3 regions of the Pseudomonas sp. GW460-LB5 genome follow, and region 3 is predicted to be linked to each of the others. Evidence: riboswitches for the same ligand, from Rfam matches in the RefSeq annotation. Region 3 holds a riboswitch; each other region holds the start of a gene.
What was found. Region 3 has a riboswitch for cobalamin ahead of AC07XM_RS21955 (TonB-dependent receptor). Riboswitches for the same ligand answer to the same signal wherever they lie in the genome.
Positions count from the first base shown of each region.

Region 1 (3,221 bases), on a different contig from region 3:
GCGCTCTCGGCCACGCCCCAGCAGCCGCTGTGGGCATGGGCTGTGGCAGAGCGGTGGCTGAGCAGCGGCTCAAAGGCTTGCAGTTGTGCGCTATGGTACAGCACCAAGGGCAAGCCAAGGCGTTCGGCCAGTTGCTGCAAGCCGGGTTCGTCGGCCTTGAGGCTGATGCTGGCAATGCCGCGCAGGTCGGCGAGCACCAGGCCCTGGCTAGCCAAGGCTTGGTGCAGCAGGGTTTGCAATGTATCCACCGGGCAACCTCGGCGGCAGCCGAAGCCGGCGTAGAAGGCCGGCATCAGGCCTGGCTGGAACGGCGGAACAGCCATGCACTGAGCAGGCCCAAGGCCACCCAGAATGCAGCGTTGGTCAGCCAGGAGGCCATCTTGAACTGAGTCTCCAGTGCTGCGGGGGCCAGGCTTTCATGCACGTCGGGCTGTGGCGCGCCGATCACATGGGGGATTATCAACAACACGGCGCCCAGCGCCTTCAACAGCCAGTGCCGGGCGAACACCAGCAAGGCCAGGCCAAGGGCGGTGGCGCTGGCCGTGCCAATCCACCAGGCCTGGCGTTGCCCCAGGTCGGCGGCAGCGGTGCCGGGCAGTTCCGGTGGCAGCCCCAACGTTGGCGCCAGACAGAACACGGCGAAACCGGCCAGGCCCCACAGCACACCGGTGCCGGCACGCTGCGGTTCGCGCAGGCTGTAGAGGGCGGCGAGGATCAGGGCGAAGCCGACCGCAACCACCAGGTTGCCACCGGTGGTGGACAGCACCCGCTGCCAGCCGTCTTCCGGCGACCAGGCGTCGGCGCTGTGCTCATGGGCGGCCACTTCGCCGCCATGTTCGTGGTGTGCGGCCGGGGCCGAGGATTCGTAGGTTTCCGCCTCAAGAATCAGCGGGGCGACCCAGAAGCTTTGCAGCAGGGTCAGCAGCAGGGCCGCAAGCAGCCCGCTGAAGCCCGCGGTACGGGCAATGCGCGTGATCATCAGGCGTACTCAGTGGCAGGGGAAGGCGGCGCTGTGGCGGGTGTCGTGAGCGGCGTTGTGCACGGCCTCGATGTGCGAGAAACCGGCGAAGTACACCAGGCCCAGGCCCAGCAGGCTTGCGCCAACGGCAATGACGATGCGCTGGCTGAGGGTGACGGGGGTGGCAAGGCTGTGTGGCTTGGCGCTGGTGACGGGCATGACGCGTTCCTCTGCTTTTTGTGGGCAACGGGCAAGCGCGGCATCCCTGATGCGTGGCCGCCCAGGGGAATGCAACAGCGCCCGCCCACCGCGGGGTGTTCATGAACGCCAGGCCGGTCTCCGGGCTTGCGAGGAGGAGCAGGGCTCCTGAAAAGCGTCACCTTCCCATGCCGGACTACAAGGCACAGTGGCACAGACGCTTCACTCGCTTACCGTTGCGGGGGCAGCACCGGGCTTGTCCGGCCCTGATGGAGGGCCTGCGACGCACCGGTTTCCCGTTTCACCCCCTGGGGGGCACCTGAACGTGAGGCATAAGGAGAGCATGGGGCGGGGTTTGCGTCAATTGCCATGTGTGCGAGTGACTGCCGTGCTCAGGGTGAAAGTTTGCCCAATCATTGTGGGCGCGGGCTCGCCCGCGAACACCGGCAAAGCCGGTGCCATCCACCGCATCTGCCTGATTCGCGGGCTTGCCCGCTCCCACTGAGGTCCGCGCTAAACCCAAAGGATGTTTTCAGAAGTCATACGCCAGCTTGGTGTACCAGTACCCGCCACCTGGATGAAACGGCGGGTTGCCGTAGGCCGCCTGGTTGCCGTTGGCGTTGTACACGCCGTTCTTGTCGGGCCGTACATTGAAGATGTTGGTGCCGCCCAGGCTGACGGTCAAGCTGTCGAACAGCAGGTACGACAGGTCCAGGTCGGTAATCCACTTGGCGCCGAAGGTGCGGTCCTGGGCCTGATTCTGCTGCCAGGTTTCGACCTTGCCGTAGCGGGTGGTCTGCAAGGTGCCGGTGAAGCTACCCAGCAACCACTGACTGCCCAGTACCCATTTGGTTTTCGGGGAGGCCGCCACCAGGTCACCTTCGCGGCCATGGCCGACCACCTCGATACCGGCTGCCGCCAGCGCTGCGGGCGTGCCCCGGCTGCCGCGCACAGTGGTCTTGTTCCAGTTGAAGCCCAAGGTCCAGCGCACATCGCCCCAGGCACCGAATTCGCTGGTGTGGTCACCTACCAGGTCGAGGCCGCGGGTACGGGTGTCGAAGGCATTGGTGTAGTAGTTGATCCAGGTGGTGCGTGCCAGGCCCAGTGCTTGGAGCATATCGCCAATAGCACCGGCACCGTTCTGCCGGTCGTAGAGGTTTTCGGTCAACAGGATGCGGTCGTCGATGTCGATCAGGTAGGTGTCCAGGGTGACACTGGTACGGCGCGCCGGTTGCCAGGTCAGGCCCAGGCCGGCGTTGCGCGATTTCTCCGGGTCGAGCTTGTCGCCGCCGAATGCCAGCGCCGCGGCACTGCCAGGCGCCACGGTGCGGCGCAAGGCCGGCACCACATTGCCGTCAGCGTCCAGCGCGGTGCGGTTGTCGCTGACCGTATAGCCGCTCTGGGTCAGCGACGGGGCACGGAAACCGCTGCCCAAAGTGCCGCGGATTGCCACGGTTTCGCTCAGTTCATAGCGTGAATTGAGCTTGAAGCTGGCGGTGTTGCCCGAGTTGTCGTCGTAGTGCTCGACGCGCGCGGCGGTGCCCAGGTACCAGCGCGGGGTCAGGTCCAGGCCGAGGTCGATGTAGGCGGCATAGTTGTTGCGCTTCACATCGGCCTCGTCTTCCGGGCGGATGGTCAGCGCAGCCTGGGCGCCCACGGCGGTCTGGCCGGTGGCCAGCGCGTAGAGCGGGTTGGGGCGCCCGTCGGCCAGGGTGGCCGGGTAAGTGTAGGGCCCGACGCCGTAGGCGACGGGGTCGCCGGCGAAGGTCTGGAACCGCTCCCAACGGTGTTCCAGGCCCGCCGAGACGCGGGTTGGTACGGCCAGGCCAAACACGCGATCAAAAGCGCGGGTGATGTCCAGGTTGTTTACCCACTGGTCGAACTGCAAAGTCGCCAGGTCATCGAACGAGGTTGGCGAGGCCGGGCCGTAGGTAGGGTTGATGGTGAGGTCGCTGGACTGCTGGTTCTTGTTGCGCCCGTACGTGGTGGACAGGTCCCAGTCCCAGGCGCCGGCGGCACCCCGGGTGCCGAGCAGCCACTGGTAGTCGGTGTCTTTGATGTTGTT
Region 1 is NZ_JBWKXT010000014.1:38,299-41,519, reverse strand. Features, by position in the region: gene AC07XM_RS11140 (cobalamin biosynthesis protein) at 1-293, opposite strand, end outside; gene AC07XM_RS11135 (CbtA family protein) at 293-979, opposite strand; gene AC07XM_RS11130 (CbtB domain-containing protein) at 989-1,177, opposite strand; cobalamin riboswitch at 1,272-1,494, opposite strand; gene AC07XM_RS11125 (TonB-dependent receptor plug domain-containing protein) at 1,689-3,221, opposite strand, start outside.
Region 1: linked by a shared signal. The riboswitch ahead of AC07XM_RS11130 (CbtB domain-containing protein) and the one ahead of AC07XM_RS21955 (TonB-dependent receptor) in region 3 are both predicted to bind cobalamin.

Region 2 (3,221 bases), on a different contig from region 3:
CTGGTCGACATACAGGTCGACCGAAGCGTGGTTCTGCACCTGCATCGGGTTGGCCAGGCGCAGGCTGGGGAAATCCTCAGGCAGTTGCTCGGCCGTATCGGCGAGCAACGCCAGGTGCGAATCGCCGCTGCAGAGAATCACCAGTTCGGCGGGTGTCTGGCCAAGGTCGGCAATACTGTCGTCCGGCACGAAGCCGCCGGGCTGGGTCCGCAGCAGGTGCACGGGTCAGGCGCCCAAGGCCTGGCGCAGGCGCGCTTCCAGCTGGGCAGCGTCGAGTTCCTGGCCGATCAACACCAGGCGGGTGATGCGCGGCTCGTCGGCACGCCAGGCGCGGTCGAAGTGTTTGTCGAAACGGGTCCCCACGCCTTGCACCAGCAGGCGCATCGGTTTGCCCGGGATGGCAGCGAAGCCTTTGGCGCGCAGGATGCCGAACTCCACCACCAGCTGGGTCAAGGCGTCGAGCAACAGGCTTTCGTCAGCCTCCGGCAGGTCGATGGAAATGGAGTCGAAGGCGTCGTGGTCGTGGTCGTCATGATCGTCGCCATCGTGGTGCGAATCGTGGTGGGTACGGCGGCCATCGATGTGCGCCTCGGACTCGGCGCCCACACCCAGCAGCACCTCCAGCGGCAGCTTGCCACTGCTGGCCTCTACCACCTTGACTGCCGGCGGCAGTTCTTCGGCCACTTCGGCGCGCACCTTGGCCAGGCCTTCGGCGTCGATCAGGTCGGCCTTGTTCAATACCACCAGGTCGGCGCTAGCCAGCTGATCGGCGAACAGTTCGTGCAGCGGCGATTCGTGGTCCAGGTTAGGGTCGAGCTTGCGCTGGGCATCGACCTGGTCCGGGTAGGCGGCGAAAGTGCCGGCAGCCACGGCCGGGCTATCGACCACGGTGATGACCGCGTCGACGGTGCAGGCGTTGCGGATTTCCGGCCACTGGAAGGCTTGCACCAGCGGTTTGGGCAGGGCCAGGCCACTGGTTTCGATCAGGATGTGGTCCAGGTCGCCACGGCGTGCCACCAGCTCGCGCATGACCGGGAAGAACTCTTCCTGCACGGTGCAGCACAGGCAGCCGTTGGCCAGTTCATAGACGCGGCCGCTGGCTTCTTCTTCGGTGCAGCCGATGCTGCACTGCTTGAGGATTTCGCCGTCGATACCCAGTTCGCCGAATTCGTTGACGATGACCGCAATGCGACGGCCCTGGGCGTTGTCGAGCATGTGGCGCAGCAAGGTGGTCTTGCCCGAGCCGAGGAAGCCGGTGACGATGGTAACGGGGAGCTTGGCCAGTGTTTTCATGTCGCATTGCCCTTGGCAGAATGGCGCGGGCATGCAGGACGACAGCCGCGGACCAGGCCGGCCGGGCTTGTTCGCCACCGGATCACCCCGCCCGGTTGAAAGTCGAAAACGTTGCGAGGCAGGTCTCCTGGCTTGCACCGTTCCAGCTCCCCGTTCAGTTGAACGGCGGGCTGGCGGGATGACGCCTTCCCGCGCATTGGCGCAGTGGCTGTGTCGATCCGTTGTCAGTGCTTACAGTTGCGGGGGCAGCCGCGGCTTGTACCGCGTTCCCGTCTTAGCTTCGGCCTGGCCGAAGAACCTCGAAGTGGCAAGGCTACGCAGTGGCTGGCGGGTGGTCAACCATTGCTGCGGGGCTTGCCGACAACTCTTGGCGGCACTGCGGTACAGTGGCGACTTTGCCCACTGTCAAGGACGCCCCATGCTCCTCGCCCCCGCCATCCCGGTACTGCGCATCTTCTCGGTCGACAAGGCCAGGGAGTTCTACATGGATTTCCTCGGTTTCAGCCTGGACTGGGAGCACCGCTTCAGCCCGAACCTGCCGTTGTACATGCAGATTCACCGCGATGGCCTGATCCTGCACCTTACCGAGCACCATGGCGATGCCTGCCCCGGCTCTACAGTGTTTGCCCGCCTCGACGACCTGCGGGCGCTGGAGCATGAACTGCAAGGCAAACAGTACGGTTACGCCCGGCCCGAAGCCGAGCGCCTGGACTGGGGCCTGCAGATGCAGGTGTGCGACCCGTTCGGCAACCGCCTGCGCTTCTGCCAGCAGATCGATGACGAGGCCAACCTGTGAAGGCGCTGGGCAAACGCGAAATGGCCCGCCTGGAGCGGGAGCTGGTAGCGTGCCTGACGGACGCCTGTGAAACCGCCAAGACAGAAATCGTCGGGTTCACCTGGCTCACCCATCGCCTGGACCCTGAGAACTTTCCGGCCAGCCTGCGTATTACTTGGGTGTTTGAACAAGAGGCCGAGAAAGTCGCTGCAGTGGCGGGTGAAGCAAAGGCACGCATGCTGGCGCTGACCCGTCAGGCGTTGGACCACGCCGGCATACAACTGGATCACCCGGCCTGGCATGTACGGTTTGACAGCGAAGAGGCCTGCAAACAGAGCCACGGAGGCGACTGGGCCAAGCGCTTGACGGGGCGCTGAGCCCAGGGCCAGACAAGATCGGGCGCCGCTCGCGCGGCGCATCGCCAGTGCAGGAAACCCATACACGGCGGGCGGTACTTTACCCGCCCCCAACGGGCCGTTAGGCTACGCACTCCCCCAGTACGAGGTATTCGTCCAATGCGCCATTAATGCCGCCGTCCATTCGACGGCCAGTCTTCAGCCTCCGGTTTGCTCCGGAGATGTCGCGGCATTTGTGGAGTTGTGCATGACGAACACGTCGATCCTGACGCTGGACAGCGTCTCTTTGGCCTTGCCTGATGGCCGGCTACTGTTTACCGATCTCAACGAAACCTTCGACCAACGGCGTACCGGCCTGGTCGGGCGCAATGGCGTGGGCAAGAGCCTGCTAGGGCAGGTTCTTGCCGGCCAGCGTGCACCGAGCAGCGGCCAGTGCCGGCGCCTTGGGCCTGTCCATCTGCTGAATCAGCAGGTAATCGAGCGCAGCACCACGCTTGCCGACCTGGCCCAGGTGGGGTCGGTGATAGCGGCGTTGGAGCGCATCGAGCAAGGCAGCATCAACCCCCAGGATTTCGACACCGTCGGCGAGCGCTGGGATATCCGCGAGCAACTGCAGATGCACCTGCAACGCAACGGCCTGAGTCACCTTGACTGGCGCCAGCCCGCACGCAGCCTGAGCGGCGGCCAGGCTATGCGCGTGGCGCTGGCAGGCGCATGGCTCAGCGGTGCCGACTACCTGATACTCGACGAACCGAGCAACCACCTGGACAGCGACGCCCGTGCCCAATTGCTGAGCA
Region 2 is NZ_JBWKXT010000003.1:93,721-96,941, forward strand. Features, by position in the region: gene cobN (cobaltochelatase subunit CobN) at 1-222, opposite strand, end outside; gene cobW (cobalamin biosynthesis protein CobW) at 226-1,293, opposite strand; cobalamin riboswitch at 1,394-1,610, opposite strand; gene AC07XM_RS04090 (glyoxalase superfamily protein) at 1,712-2,089, shown strand; gene AC07XM_RS04095 (hypothetical protein) at 2,086-2,445, shown strand; gene AC07XM_RS04100 (ATP-binding cassette domain-containing protein) at 2,672-3,221, shown strand, end outside.
Region 2: linked by a shared signal. The riboswitch ahead of cobW (cobalamin biosynthesis protein CobW) and the one ahead of AC07XM_RS21955 (TonB-dependent receptor) in region 3 are both predicted to bind cobalamin.

Region 3 (3,221 bases):
AGCATCTAAAGGCTGTGCGGTCCTTGTGGGAGCGGGTTCACCCGCGAAGAGGCCGGGCCTGCTAAACGCTCAGCTTCAGAACGCCAAGCCCACCTTTACACCAAACTCGTCACGCTTGAGCTTGGTGTTGTCTGCCACTGGCGAATCTTCGTCCAGCTTGTATTCGGTGCGGGTGTAGTACACCCCGGCCTGCACCGGCAAAGCGCCCTGCTGGTTCATCAGCAACGTCACTTCGGCGTACGGGTTGGTGCGGTCTTTGAGGTCGACCGTGTCGCTGCCAAAGTCGTCCACTTTCAGCCGCGCACGGCCGTCCAGGGTGTGGCGCGCGCCCACTTCCACCCGCAGGGTCGAGGCGTCGAACTGGTGGTTGTAGCCCAGCGCCGCCTTGGCAAAGGGCGACTTCACGGTGAGCTTGGTATCAAGGTCGTTGATTTCCGGCTCGAAGCGCGACCAGCTGTAGCCGCCGCCCACGGTCACATCGACGAAGTTGCGAGCGTCCAGCGCCGCACGCCAGCCAAGGTCCAGGTCAGCCTGGGCTTCCTTGAGCTTGTTGTCGTTCTTCTTGCCGTATTTGGCTTCGGCGCCGATTTGGTAGATGAAACCGGATTCGGCTGTCAGCTTGTTGCCGAAGGTGGCGAACACACCGCCCTGGCCCATGTGTTCCTTGTCGCTTTCACTGCCACCTTCGAACTTGAACTTGTCGTAGGCGCCCTGCAGACCGATGGTGAACAGCGGGTCGGTGCTGGGTGCGGCGGTGGCGGCCAGCGGTGCGGCGATCAAGGCGAGCAGGCAGGTGTGGCGCAACAGATGACGAGCAGGCATGCGTAAAGTCTCCATGACTTGGTAACGAAAGACGAACGTGCGGTTCGAGACAAACGCCACACGAAAAGTTCGAAAAAAAATCAGTAAAAACACGCAACCCTGTGTTTTATCGGCGTATTCATGGCACGCCAACATTTGACGCCTTAGCCTTTCAGTGGTCAGATGCGCGCCAGTTTCAGGTGCCCTTCGCCGCCGCGCGCAGGGTGAAACGGGAAGCCGGTGCGTCATGTTACCCATGACAAGTCCGGCGCTGCCCCCGCAACGGTAAGCGAGTGAACCCTTCGAGATACCACTGTGCACGTGCATGGGAAGGTGAAGGTTTCATGCCCCTCGCAAGCCCGGAGACCGGCCTGGAGCTTCACTTGGCAACCCGCGGTGGGCGGGCGCAGGCCGGAATCCGTGCGCGCGCCTGCCTGCATGGTTCGCCTTTGCGTGTTTTCCACCGGGATCCATTCATTCCTGCAGCAGTGGAACGACATGTCCCGTATGTTCAAGCTTCACCCCCTGGCGGCCTGCCTGGCCGTCGCCCTCCCGGCCCTGGCCGATGGCCATGACCAGCAGCCCTTGGCCTTGCCTTCCACGGCCATCACCGACACCCTCGACAGCCGCACCCTCGACCTGGCCACGCCGACCCAGGCAGGCTCGCGCCTCGGCCTCAGTGCCCTGGAAACACCGGCCAGCACCAGCAGCATCAGCGCCGAGCAGATTCAGCAGCGCAACAACCTCACCGTGCAGGATGCGGTGACGCGGTCGCCGGGCATCACCTTCGTCGGCTCCCCCGGCGACGGCGGCACAGGCCTGTCCGCCCGCGGCTTTGCCGGTCACAGTTCGGTGATGACCCTGTTCGACGGCGCAGGCCTGTACACCGGTGCCGGCACCCAGACGTTCCCGGTCGACCCGTGGATGGTCGAGCGTATCGATGTCATTCGCGGCCCGGCTTCGGTTCTGCATGGCGAAGGCGCCACCGGCGCGGTGATCAACGTGATCCCGAAAAAACCGTTTGCCGGCGAGGTGCGCAACCACCTGCGCCTGGGCTACGGCTCGTGGGACCGCCAGCAGCTCGGCCTGGACAGCGGCGGCAGCCTCAGCGAGCGCCTTAGCTATCGCCTGACCCTTAACCAGCAGGCCGGCAACGGCTGGGTCGACCGCACCACATCGCGCAGCCTGGCCCTGAGTGCCGCGCTGCGTTTCGATGCCAGTGACGACCTCAGTTTCACCCTTGCCCACGACCGTGGTGATGCAGAGCCTGCCAACTACTACGGCACCCCGCTGATCGACGGCCACTACCGCAGCAGCCTGCGCAAGAAAAACTACAACGTGCAGAACGACGTGCAGCACTACGTCGATGAGTGGACCCGGCTGACCACGGACTGGACGCTGAACGACCACGTCAGCGCCAGCAACCAGCTGTACTACATCAAAAGCCGCCGCCACTGGCGCAATGCCGAAGACTACAGCTGGGACGCCGAGCGCCAGCAATTGCAGCGCGGCAGCTACCTGGAGATCAAGCACAACCAGGAACAGTTCGGCGACCGCCAGACCTTCACCTTTGACCACAGGCTGTTCAGCCTGGCCAGCAAGACCGTGGTCGGCGCGGAATACAACAAGGTCCGCTTCAACGTCGACAGCAATGCGCCCTACAACGATGTGGGCGGTGACTACATCGACCCATGGCAGCCAGAACCGGGCGGGTTCCACAGCGCCTCGCCGCTGCGCCCGCAAACCTTGTCCAGCACCCACACCTTCGCTCTGTTCGTCGAGAACCGCTTGCAACTGAGCGACCGGCTGTCGCTGGTCACTGGGGTGCGCCGCGACCAGAACCACATCGACCGCACCAACCTGACCAACGACAGCCGCAGCGACCGCAGCCTGCAAGGTGGTAACTGGCGCGCCGGGCTGGTGTTCGCAGTCACCGATGACTTGGCGCTGTACGGGCAGTACTCCACCAGCCAGGAGGGGGTCAACAACCTCATCAGCCTCAGCCCCACCCAGATGCACTATGACCTGACCGAGGCGAAACAGACCGAGGTTGGCCTCAAGCAGCGCTTCTGGGACGGCCGTGGCGAATGGACGCTGGCCGCCTACCACATCGTCAAAAAGAAGCTGCTGGTGGACGACCCGATCACCCACGAGAAACAACAGGCTGGGCAGCAGACGTCAGATGGCCTTGAGGCAACCCTGGAACTGGCACTGGCGCATCAGTGGCAGGTGTCGGCCAATGCGTCGCTGGTACGCGCCAGGTATGACGATTTCGACGAGATGGTCGGCGGTGTAGCGCAGGACCGTGCCGGCAACCGGCCGGCCAACGTGCCACGGCGTACCGCCAACCTGTGGCTGAGCAAAGGCTTCGGCCAGCAGGTAGAGGCCGGCATGGGTGTGCGCTACGTGGATGAGCGTTA
Region 3 is NZ_JBWKXT010000041.1:42,632-45,852, forward strand. Features, by position in the region: gene AC07XM_RS21950 (outer membrane beta-barrel protein) at 76-822, opposite strand; cobalamin riboswitch at 983-1,190, shown strand; gene AC07XM_RS21955 (TonB-dependent receptor) at 1,300-3,221, shown strand, end outside.